4 regions of the Microcoleus sp. genome follow, and region 4 is predicted to be linked to each of the others. Evidence: riboswitches for the same ligand, from Rfam matches in the RefSeq annotation. Region 4 holds a riboswitch; each other region holds the start of a gene.
The links. Region 4 has a riboswitch for cobalamin ahead of ACBR23_RS06105 (DUF1636 family protein). Riboswitches for the same ligand answer to the same signal wherever they lie in the genome.
Positions count from the first base shown of each region.

Region 1: linked by a shared signal. The riboswitch ahead of ACBR23_RS22145 (hypothetical protein) and the one ahead of ACBR23_RS06105 (DUF1636 family protein) in region 4 are both predicted to bind cobalamin.
Region 2: linked by a shared signal. The riboswitch ahead of ACBR23_RS13485 (energy-coupling factor ABC transporter permease) and the one ahead of ACBR23_RS06105 (DUF1636 family protein) in region 4 are both predicted to bind cobalamin.
Region 3: linked by a shared signal. The riboswitch ahead of cobG (precorrin-3B synthase) and the one ahead of ACBR23_RS06105 (DUF1636 family protein) in region 4 are both predicted to bind cobalamin.

Region 1 covers NZ_JBGJZU010000071.1:22,251-24,450, forward strand. Annotated here, with positions in the region: gene ACBR23_RS22140 (class I SAM-dependent methyltransferase) at 1-285, opposite strand, end outside; gene ACBR23_RS22145 (hypothetical protein) at 305-745, opposite strand; cobalamin riboswitch at 885-1,030, opposite strand; gene ACBR23_RS22150 (MAE_28990/MAE_18760 family HEPN-like nuclease) at 1,179-2,200, opposite strand, start outside.
Region 2 covers NZ_JBGJZU010000030.1:3,733-5,932, forward strand. Annotated here, with positions in the region: gene ACBR23_RS13480 (energy-coupling factor ABC transporter substrate-binding protein) at 1-238, opposite strand, end outside; gene ACBR23_RS13485 (energy-coupling factor ABC transporter permease) at 242-1,000, opposite strand; cobalamin riboswitch at 1,022-1,169, opposite strand; gene ACBR23_RS13490 (Uma2 family endonuclease) at 1,346-2,149, shown strand.
Region 3 covers NZ_JBGJZU010000077.1:26,570-28,769, reverse strand. Annotated here, with positions in the region: gene cbiE (precorrin-6y C5,15-methyltransferase (decarboxylating) subunit CbiE) at 1-541, opposite strand, end outside; gene ACBR23_RS22990 (hypothetical protein) at 841-1,110, shown strand; adenosylcobalamin-variant (AdoCbl-variant) riboswitch at 1,210-1,353, shown strand; gene cobG (precorrin-3B synthase) at 1,333-2,200, shown strand, end outside.
Region 4 covers NZ_JBGJZU010000010.1:67,889-70,088, reverse strand. Annotated here, with positions in the region: gene ACBR23_RS06110 (Uma2 family endonuclease) at 100-738, opposite strand; cobalamin riboswitch at 911-1,058, shown strand; gene ACBR23_RS06105 (DUF1636 family protein) at 1,080-1,490, shown strand; gene cobW (cobalamin biosynthesis protein CobW) at 1,737-2,200, shown strand, end outside.

The DNA.
Region 1 (2,200 bases), on a different contig from region 4:
GACTGCAAAACCGCGATCAAGCAAATAAGCCGCATTTCCCCCAATCCCACAGCCCACATCCAGGATGCTATGAGTGCCTTGGGGGATGGCATCCAACAGTTTTACAGTATAAGCTTGCTGAGCGATACGTAATCGCGGGAGTGTTAGTTCATCCGCCGGCACGGGTAGAGTTTCCCAATAGCCATAGTGAAGATAGGGGGATTCTGTCAAGCCCAAATAGTAATTAAGCGCTGCATTTTGGTAGCGAGTTACGTTGGAAATTTCGATGGATTTTGGCTGGGACATTGGAAAAATTCCGTAAGTTTTAGGGTTTCGGGCAGGGTTGAAATTCTTCCCAGCGGTTGCATACTTGTTCATAGCACTCAACCGGCGAAATTGCCAAATTTTGCAACAAATTGATATCTATGTGATTATTAGCAAGCAGTATAAAAATAATTGCTTTTTCAGGTTTGTAACTAGCAATAATTTGGCTTAAATTTGAAACAGTATTTTCCTCTAATTCTAGTTCTTCCAAATAAGCAGTGGCGTGGGATTGGGAAATAAACTGCAAATCGTACTTTACAGTATCTACGCTCCAATTGATAGCACCATTAATGGGAGTATGGATTTGGCAAACAACCATACCTCGTCCTAGATGCCAAAAGCCATTCCATGCAGTATATCCGATCGACAAAATATTCTGATGAATAAACAAGTTTTGCCAGTAGCCAAAACTACCCTGCCAAACACTATCTTCGATTCGCATTTCTTTTAGTTTCCCGTTGCGCCGACGCCAAGCAGTTTTAACTCAAAATTGCGTTTTTGTCGATCGTCCAAGGGAACGCAACAGCAGATTATTTGTAAAAATACTGAACTAACCATCATCCATACCTCGCAGATGAAAAAGAACAGGTAAACAAATCGGCGGGCATCCTGACTCAGAGAAGCAATAATCTCATTACAGTTGCGGGACAGCGCCGGATTTGCACCGAACTTTCCCCCTTACGTCTGATGTGTGTTTGTCATCAGAGCCGATCGATATACGGGAATATTACCACTATTTTGGATATTTGACAAAAAACTGATTAGACATCTGCAACAATTATTGTGGAGTAGTCCATAAAGTCTGTTATTGACAGACTTTTCACCCGAAGTACATTAGACTTATCGAAAACAGAAATATTTAGGAGATCGCTTTTTTATTCAACTACATAAATGCTTAACCCTTTTTTCGCATCAATATCAAACTTCAATCCCACCTCCTGTTCGTTGGTAATTACAACTTGTTCCTGGCAAACATCATTAATCATAATATTTTCAATCGTAGCCAACTGACAGAATGAGGATGCCTCGTTAACTAGAAAAATATTTTTTCCAACAGACAAAGTGATTTCCTTAACTTTTGCAACTCCCGCTCTCGGTTTCTTAAACCACTCTGTAATTTGACCAATTTCCTTAGCTTTACCGATTCCAGTTTGCCGCGAAATAACTTTAAAAGTCACTAATTCCGCTAGAGATTGGCACAATATCTCAACAAATTCACCCAATTCTAGCAGTTCTTTAGTACCTACAGTATCATCTACAATAGATCCGTGTGCAGCATCATTCCGATAGGTAATTAATTCATTTAGTTCTCCTTCCGCAGTATTTTGGCTCCCTAGAACCTCCTCTACAAATTGCTTAACTGTTCGATGCTTATTCACCCAATCCCAAGCATTCGATATTCCAGCATCAGCAAATAATTTTTCTAGCACTTCTCTGCGTAAATTCTGTTCGTGTAAAAGAAAAGCATCAGGTATTAATTTGTATTTTCCTTGAGCCGTTACTCCATCAAATAAACCTTGAATTACCTCATTAATAGACAGGTGTTCAAATCTCTTTTTCTTAAGATCGAGTAATAACCTTCCCACACCTATCTGATGGGTATCTTTAATGCTTTTTTCCAAATCTGAATATTCTGTAACAATATCGGGTAAAAGTTCCAGCCACTCTGCAATTAAATCCTCAACAAAGCGCTCGTAAATAGCATACAAGCGTGTAACTACAGCACAGCGATCGTAAACTAGCCACTCCAGTTCACTAGGAACCCCTTCTATTAGTTTAGTAAATTGCGTATTTTCGTCGGCTTCCGGTTGTGTTGGAGTGTCATTTCTAAATACAATTTCTCTCAGCCTGTCGTTGGTATTGATAATTTTATGTACTGTGGAAATATTCACATTTA
Region 2 (2,200 bases), on a different contig from region 4:
CTTGAGTGGCAAATAATAGACTAGCAATTTCGCCACTAGCAGGCTCAAACAAATGATTGAACCAAGGTTTATAATCCGGTTGAATTTCCGTAATTGCTTTCTGGGCCTCCCCATCCGCGCCGCCATATTCACCCCGTACAAAAACTAGGGGAATTACGGCAAGTGCGACAACTGCAATTACCAACATCCAATTTTGTTGCGAAGTAGCTTGCTGATTTTTCGTCGGTTTTTGACTCATCACTTAAGACTCCTGTTTCAATAATTTTAGAATTTCCAACTCCGGTTGCCCGTAAGAATGCAGCCAATTCCACACCAATAAAGTCAGCAATCCTTCACTAATAGCCAGGGGTACTTGAGTAATCGCAAAGATGCCTGCAAACTTGATAAACGAAGCCAAAAAACCGCCACTCGCCGCCGGAAAAGCTAACGCCAACTGCATCGAAGTCACCACATAAGTCAGCAAATCAGCCAAAGCTGCGGCACAAAAAATTGCCACCCGTTGCCTACCAGTTCCCATCAGCAACTGATAGATAAAATACGCAGCGAACGGCCCCACAATCGCCATCGAAAACATATTAGCTCCCAGCGTTGTCAGCCCGCCGTGAGCCAACAAAACCGCCTGAAAAAGTAGCACTAAAGCACCGAGTACCGCCATCACCGAAGGACCAAACAAAATCGCACCCAAACCCGTACCCGTTGGGTGAGAACAACTCCCCGTTACCGAAGGAATCTTCAAAGCAGAAAGCACAAAAGTAAACGCGCCAGATAAAGCTAATAATAGTTTAAGTTCCGGGTGTTCTTTGGTAATTCGGGCGATCGCACGCAAACCTACCACAAAAAAAGGCAACGCCACAATCCACCAAAAAACAGCCCATTGCACAGGCAAAAAACCTTCCGAAATGTGCATAGCAGCGGCCGGTGTCGCCGAACCCAAAACCAGATAACAACTCAAGCCAGCCATCAATCCCAGACTGACAATTTTGCGACTTCGCGCCTTCATCAAGTACCTCGCAGATGAGACTAAGTGAACCAACACATCGGCGGGCATCCTGACTCAAAAAGCAACAGGGCTTTCATTACAGTTGCGGGACAGCGTTGGACTTCCACCAAACTTTCCCCATTACCTCCAATGGCTGCTCCCCATTAGAACCGACTTGTTAGATTGAGTATAGTCGATCGCGCAAATCTCAGCAGATATTTTACAAAAATTCTGATTAAATCAGTCAAAATTAGCGATCGTCTTCTCTTCTCTTCCTTCGTGTCCTTAGCGTCTTCGCGGTTCGTTCAAATACTATCACCAAACAAATCAAAGCTATAATCTTAGTAAGTTTTGAGGAAAGCCGCAATGTTAAATGATAAATTATCGACGTACTCACCCTCACCCGAAGAACGAAAAAACTTATATCAACCACCTCCAGATAACGAACTTAAAGAATTAATTCCAGGATTGCTAAAAGCAAAATTGCTCATACTTTGGGCAGAACGCATGGACTGGTTTTTGGGTTTAAATATGGGTATTTACCAAGACTCAGATCAAGAGTCTATCATGCCAGATGCTTTCTTAAGTTTAGATATAGAACGGTTTTACCATGAAGAATTGCGTCCCAATTACCTATTGTGGAATGAAAATATTATACCAAGTTTTGTCCTCGAATTGCTTTCGGCTACTTATCACCAAAAATACACCGGAAAGTGGGAAAGATATCAAGATTTAGGCATACTTTATTACGTCATTTATTCTTCCCGCCGCCGTCGTAAACCTCATTTGGAAGTATACAAGTTAGTCAATGGGAAGTACGAGTTACAGTCGGGAAATCCTGTTTGGATGCCAGAAATAGGTCTGGGAATTGGTTGTGAAAGGGGAAACTATTCTGGGGTGACAAGAGAGTGGTTGTATTGGTATGATGCCGATGGCACACGCTATCTGACACCTGAAGAACAAGTGAAACAATCAGCGCAGCGTCTCCAACAGGAATCACAACGTGCCCAACAGGAAGCTCAGCGTGCCCAACAGGAAGCTCAGCGTGCCCAACAGGAAGCTCAGCGTGCCCAACAGGAAGCTCAGCGTGCTGAACAATTAGCTCAACGTTCCGAACAATTAGCTCAACGATTGCGAGAGTTGGGAGTCGATCCTGATAATCTCAATTAATTGCAAAATCTCGTTCTTAGAACCCCGACTTCTTCAAGAAGTTGGGGTTTT
Region 3 (2,200 bases), on a different contig from region 4:
CCGCTCCCATCCGCTCGAACACCGTCATCAAACTGCTACCAAACCCCCGCTGTGTCAACAATTCAGCAACCTTTCCCGGAGTGTGTCGATCGGCACTTAAAACTAACAACCGCGCCCCCGGATATAGAGAAAGGGCGATGGAGGCTACTGGGCGGTTTGTCAAACTGAAAGTCTCAACCGCATCCAAAGCCCAACCCAGACGGGCGCAGATGAGACTGAAGGCTGATGCTGCGGGAATTATCATCATTTCGGCGATCGGAATCCGGCGCGACAGGGTGACACCAATCCCGTGACACATCGGATCGCCACTAGCTAGCACGCAAATCGACTCTCCCTGGCGACGGATAATCTCATCGACTGTGGCTTGTAAAGGTGAAGCCCAGAGTAATTTTTCCCTGGTGTCGTCGGTGGGTAGCATGGCTAGGTGACGGGCACCGCCGACAACAACTCGAGCGCGATCGAGCAGGGTACGGGCGATCGAACTCAATCCCGATAATCCATCTTCCCCAATCCCCACCACCGAAAGCCATTTGTCTACCATCAGCCCTACTCCTGCAATTTTTGCCACTCAGCATGAATCTATTTCCAGCATATTGGACAACAGCCAGTTGACTAATTGACTACAGCTAAAAACTAAATCGCCTGGTTGGCAACTTCCTTGATACAAGCTTTCCAGCCATTTCAGCATTTAGGTAAGTCACCAAAGACAAGCCACATAGAAAAAGTGACACTTTTAGTTGTTTAGTAATTCGTCTTTTTCCCTAAAGTTTAAGTAGAGGCAAACAAAACACCTAAAACGTTCAGCCTTTTATTTATATTACTTACAACGGGGTCTTTACTATGAAATACCTAAATATTTTAACCTTAATGTTTTTCTGGACTACTCTCAGCATCACCTCTCCAGTTAAACCCGATGAATTGCCAGCCTTTACTAATTCTAATAATGTGAATTCTCAGGAACAAATTTTAACTCCTAGAAATATCGAGGGAGAAACTCAGCCGACGGAATATCAACAAGATACAATGATGTTTGGAGATATTTTACCTGTGGCTACCTTTGGTTTGTCATTGGTTTGTTTTTGTTTTAACTCCCCTACGGAACCTGATTGAAAACTAGGCGATTTTTCATTACTCAAGGCAATTAGGCGAGGGGGAATTTGTTAAGAAAATTGAGGGTTTTGGTTTTGGGGTGCAAAAATGTGATACCTTTTTTAAACCTGAAAGCGGGAAAGTCCGGTGCAATTCCGGCGCTGTGCCGCAACTGTGAAAGTCAGAATGCCGCTTTCAGGAGTGTCAATTGAGATTCCCTGCGTCGCACGGGGAGGAGTTTCTTTGTTAGTTTTGAATGAATTACCGACTTGTCCGGGCTTATTTTCTGGTTCCAGAGCCAGAGATGGAATATTATCGAGGATGCGGATTCCGGGGGGAATTTTAAATGTAGCGCAGTGTGGGGCGATCGCGGATTTAGTCGATCGATACGGTACGGGCTACGTGCAAGTAACAAATCGCGCGAATTTGCAAATCCGAAACTTGAACTCGGCAATTTCTGCTGAAGTCTGGCAGAATTTGCAAGCATTGGGATTAGCATCTCGCTTAGTTGAAATTGACCCGATTCGCAATATTATGGCCAGTCCGACAGTGGGTATCGATCGCCAGCAATTACTCGATACTCGCCCGCTAGTTAAAGATTGGGATGATTATCTGCAAACCCATCTCGAACTTGCGGAACTTTCGCCTAAATTCAGTGTCGGTTTTGACGGCGGAGAATCGGTTTCGATCCGCGCTATTCGCAACGATATTTTATTAGCAGCAGAAAGGCGATCTGCTGATTCAAAAATCGTGCTGCGGCTGTATTTAAACGGCGACACAGGGATTATAATTCAAGAATCGCAATGTATTTCATTATTAGCAGCCATCGCTAGCGTTTATCTTCAATACACAAAAAATAAGCCTCGAATTGAAGGTAAAAAACCGCGTTTACGTCACCTGCTGGCAGATTGGGGTGTGGAAAAATATCTCGAACAGATACAGCATAATTTACCTTTTGTATTGCAGCAAAGCTCGATCGCTCCGTCTGAAAAGTCGATCGCCCGTTACCAGCATCTCGGCATTCACCCCCAGCAACAATCCGGTTTTTCCTACATCGGCATCGCCCTGCCGCTAGGCTGGCTAAAATCGCAGCAATTGCGAGATTTGGCAA
Region 4 (2,200 bases):
AAATAAATAGCATATCCGCGATCGAATTAGTATCAACAAACTTGCCCACTTTATTGTGTAGACGCGATTTCCAATCGTCCCAAATTGGTGATTTCACCCTCACTCATCAGACTCAGACTCAGACTCAAAATCAACGCGATCGTAAATATCACCCAACCGCATCTCAAACTCCACACAACTCAATCTCAACACCGCATCAGCACCATCATACTCAGACAAAACCCACTTATTATCATCCGTCTTAACAAACTGTTCAACGTGCATCTCATATTGATCGATCAAAACATACTCACGAAAACTAGGAATAGAACGAAAAAGTTTAAACTTGCCACCTCTGTCATAATCCGCCGTCGATGCCGATAAAACCTCAGCTATCATCACCACATTACTAATCGTATCTTTCCTACCCTCAGCAAACTCCAACTTCCCCGCCACTAACATCACATCAGGATAAGTATAAAGTCGCTTAGACGGTATCCACAAACGCAAATCGTTAATAAATACTCGGTACGGTTGTCCTTTCGTAGCAAAATTTAGCGTTCCGCCAAAATTAACAGCTATTTGATTGTGATTCGGTGTTCCGCCTGTCATAGGGATTATCCTGCCATCCTGATATTCACTTCTAAATTCTGCCACCTCTTCCAGCTTTAAATACTCTTCAGGAGAGTAATAAGTCTGTACTTTGTCCTCAACTTTGTCCTCAACTACTTCTGCGCGGATTTCTGTTAATACCGTCATAGTATATCCTTTTGCGATCGTACTTACAATTATATAGGACTTCAGTCCTGAAAAGATGGCAAAATTAACACTAAAGTTTTTATTAATAACTGGCTGTGAATTTATGCTACTAGATATTAAGCGGTTCACCTTAGCAACTTAAGTTTTTCCCAAAATGGCGACAAATGCGGTATGATGTGAAGTTGCGATCGGTTCTAGCGGGGAGCAGCCGCTAGAGGAAACGGGGAAAGTTCGGTGCAAGTCCGGCGCTGTCCCGCAACTGTAATGAAACACAGGTTGTTTCTAAAGTCAGAATGCCCGCCGATATCTAACTCACTTTGGAACGCATCTGCGAGGTACGGATGATGAATGGAATTAATAAGACTGTACGCACCAAGCACAGTCTACTTGTTTGCACTGCTTGCGCGAGTGTTTGGAAAAACGGCAAGCGAGAAGGCAAAAGTGGTGGCCAACAATTCTTGGAAGACTTGTCGCAACTGGCAAAGGATTGGGAATTTTCGGATGAATTTGACATTCAAGAAGTTGAGTGCATGAGTGCTTGCAGTCACTCTTGTGCTGTGTCTTTTGCTGCTGCTGGAAAGTACACTTATCTGTTTGGTGACTTACCTCCCAATGAATTGGAAAGCGTCGAGGCTGTACTGGAATGCGCGAGTCAATACTATGCTAAACCCGATGGTTTGTTGCCCTGGTCAGAACGTCCTCAAGCTTTGAAAAAAGGAGTTATAGCTAAAATTCCACCACTGCACAATTAGAGTATTCATCGTTTCCTTGTTCCTCGTTCCCAGGCAGAGCCTGGGAACGCATACCCAGAGGCTCTGCCTCGTATTAAAAGCGCGAGTTATTCGATCGAGGCAGAGCCTCTAGATCGACATTCCCAGGCAGAGCCTAGGAACGAGATAAGCGCGAGTTATTCGATCGAGGCAGAGCCTCTAGATCGACATTCCCAGGCAGAGCCTAGGAACGAGATATCCCATCACAAAACAACAACTAAATTACTAATGCACAAAATTCCTGTTACAGTCATTACGGGCTTTCTCGGTAGTGGCAAAACCACCGCCATTCGCCACTTATTGCAAAATAATCAAGGCCGCCGCATCGCAGTTATTGTGAATGAGTTTGGCGAAGTCGGCATCGACGGCGAACTGTTGCGTGACTGCCAAGTTTGCGATGAAGAAGAAGATGTTAGCAGCAATATTTTAGAACTGACAAATGGCTGTCTTTGCTGCACGGTTCAAGAGGAATTTTTGCCCACAATGCAAGAATTATTGAAGCGTCGCGCACAAATTGATTGTATCTTGATTGAGACTTCTGGACTCGCACTCCCTAAACCCTTAATTCAAGCTTTTCGCTGGCCCGAAATTCGGACCGGTGCTACCGTAGATGGTGTTGTGGCTGTGGTCGATTGCGAAGCCCTTGCTAGTGGTAATTTTGTGGGCGATATTGATGCTTTGATGGCGCAGCG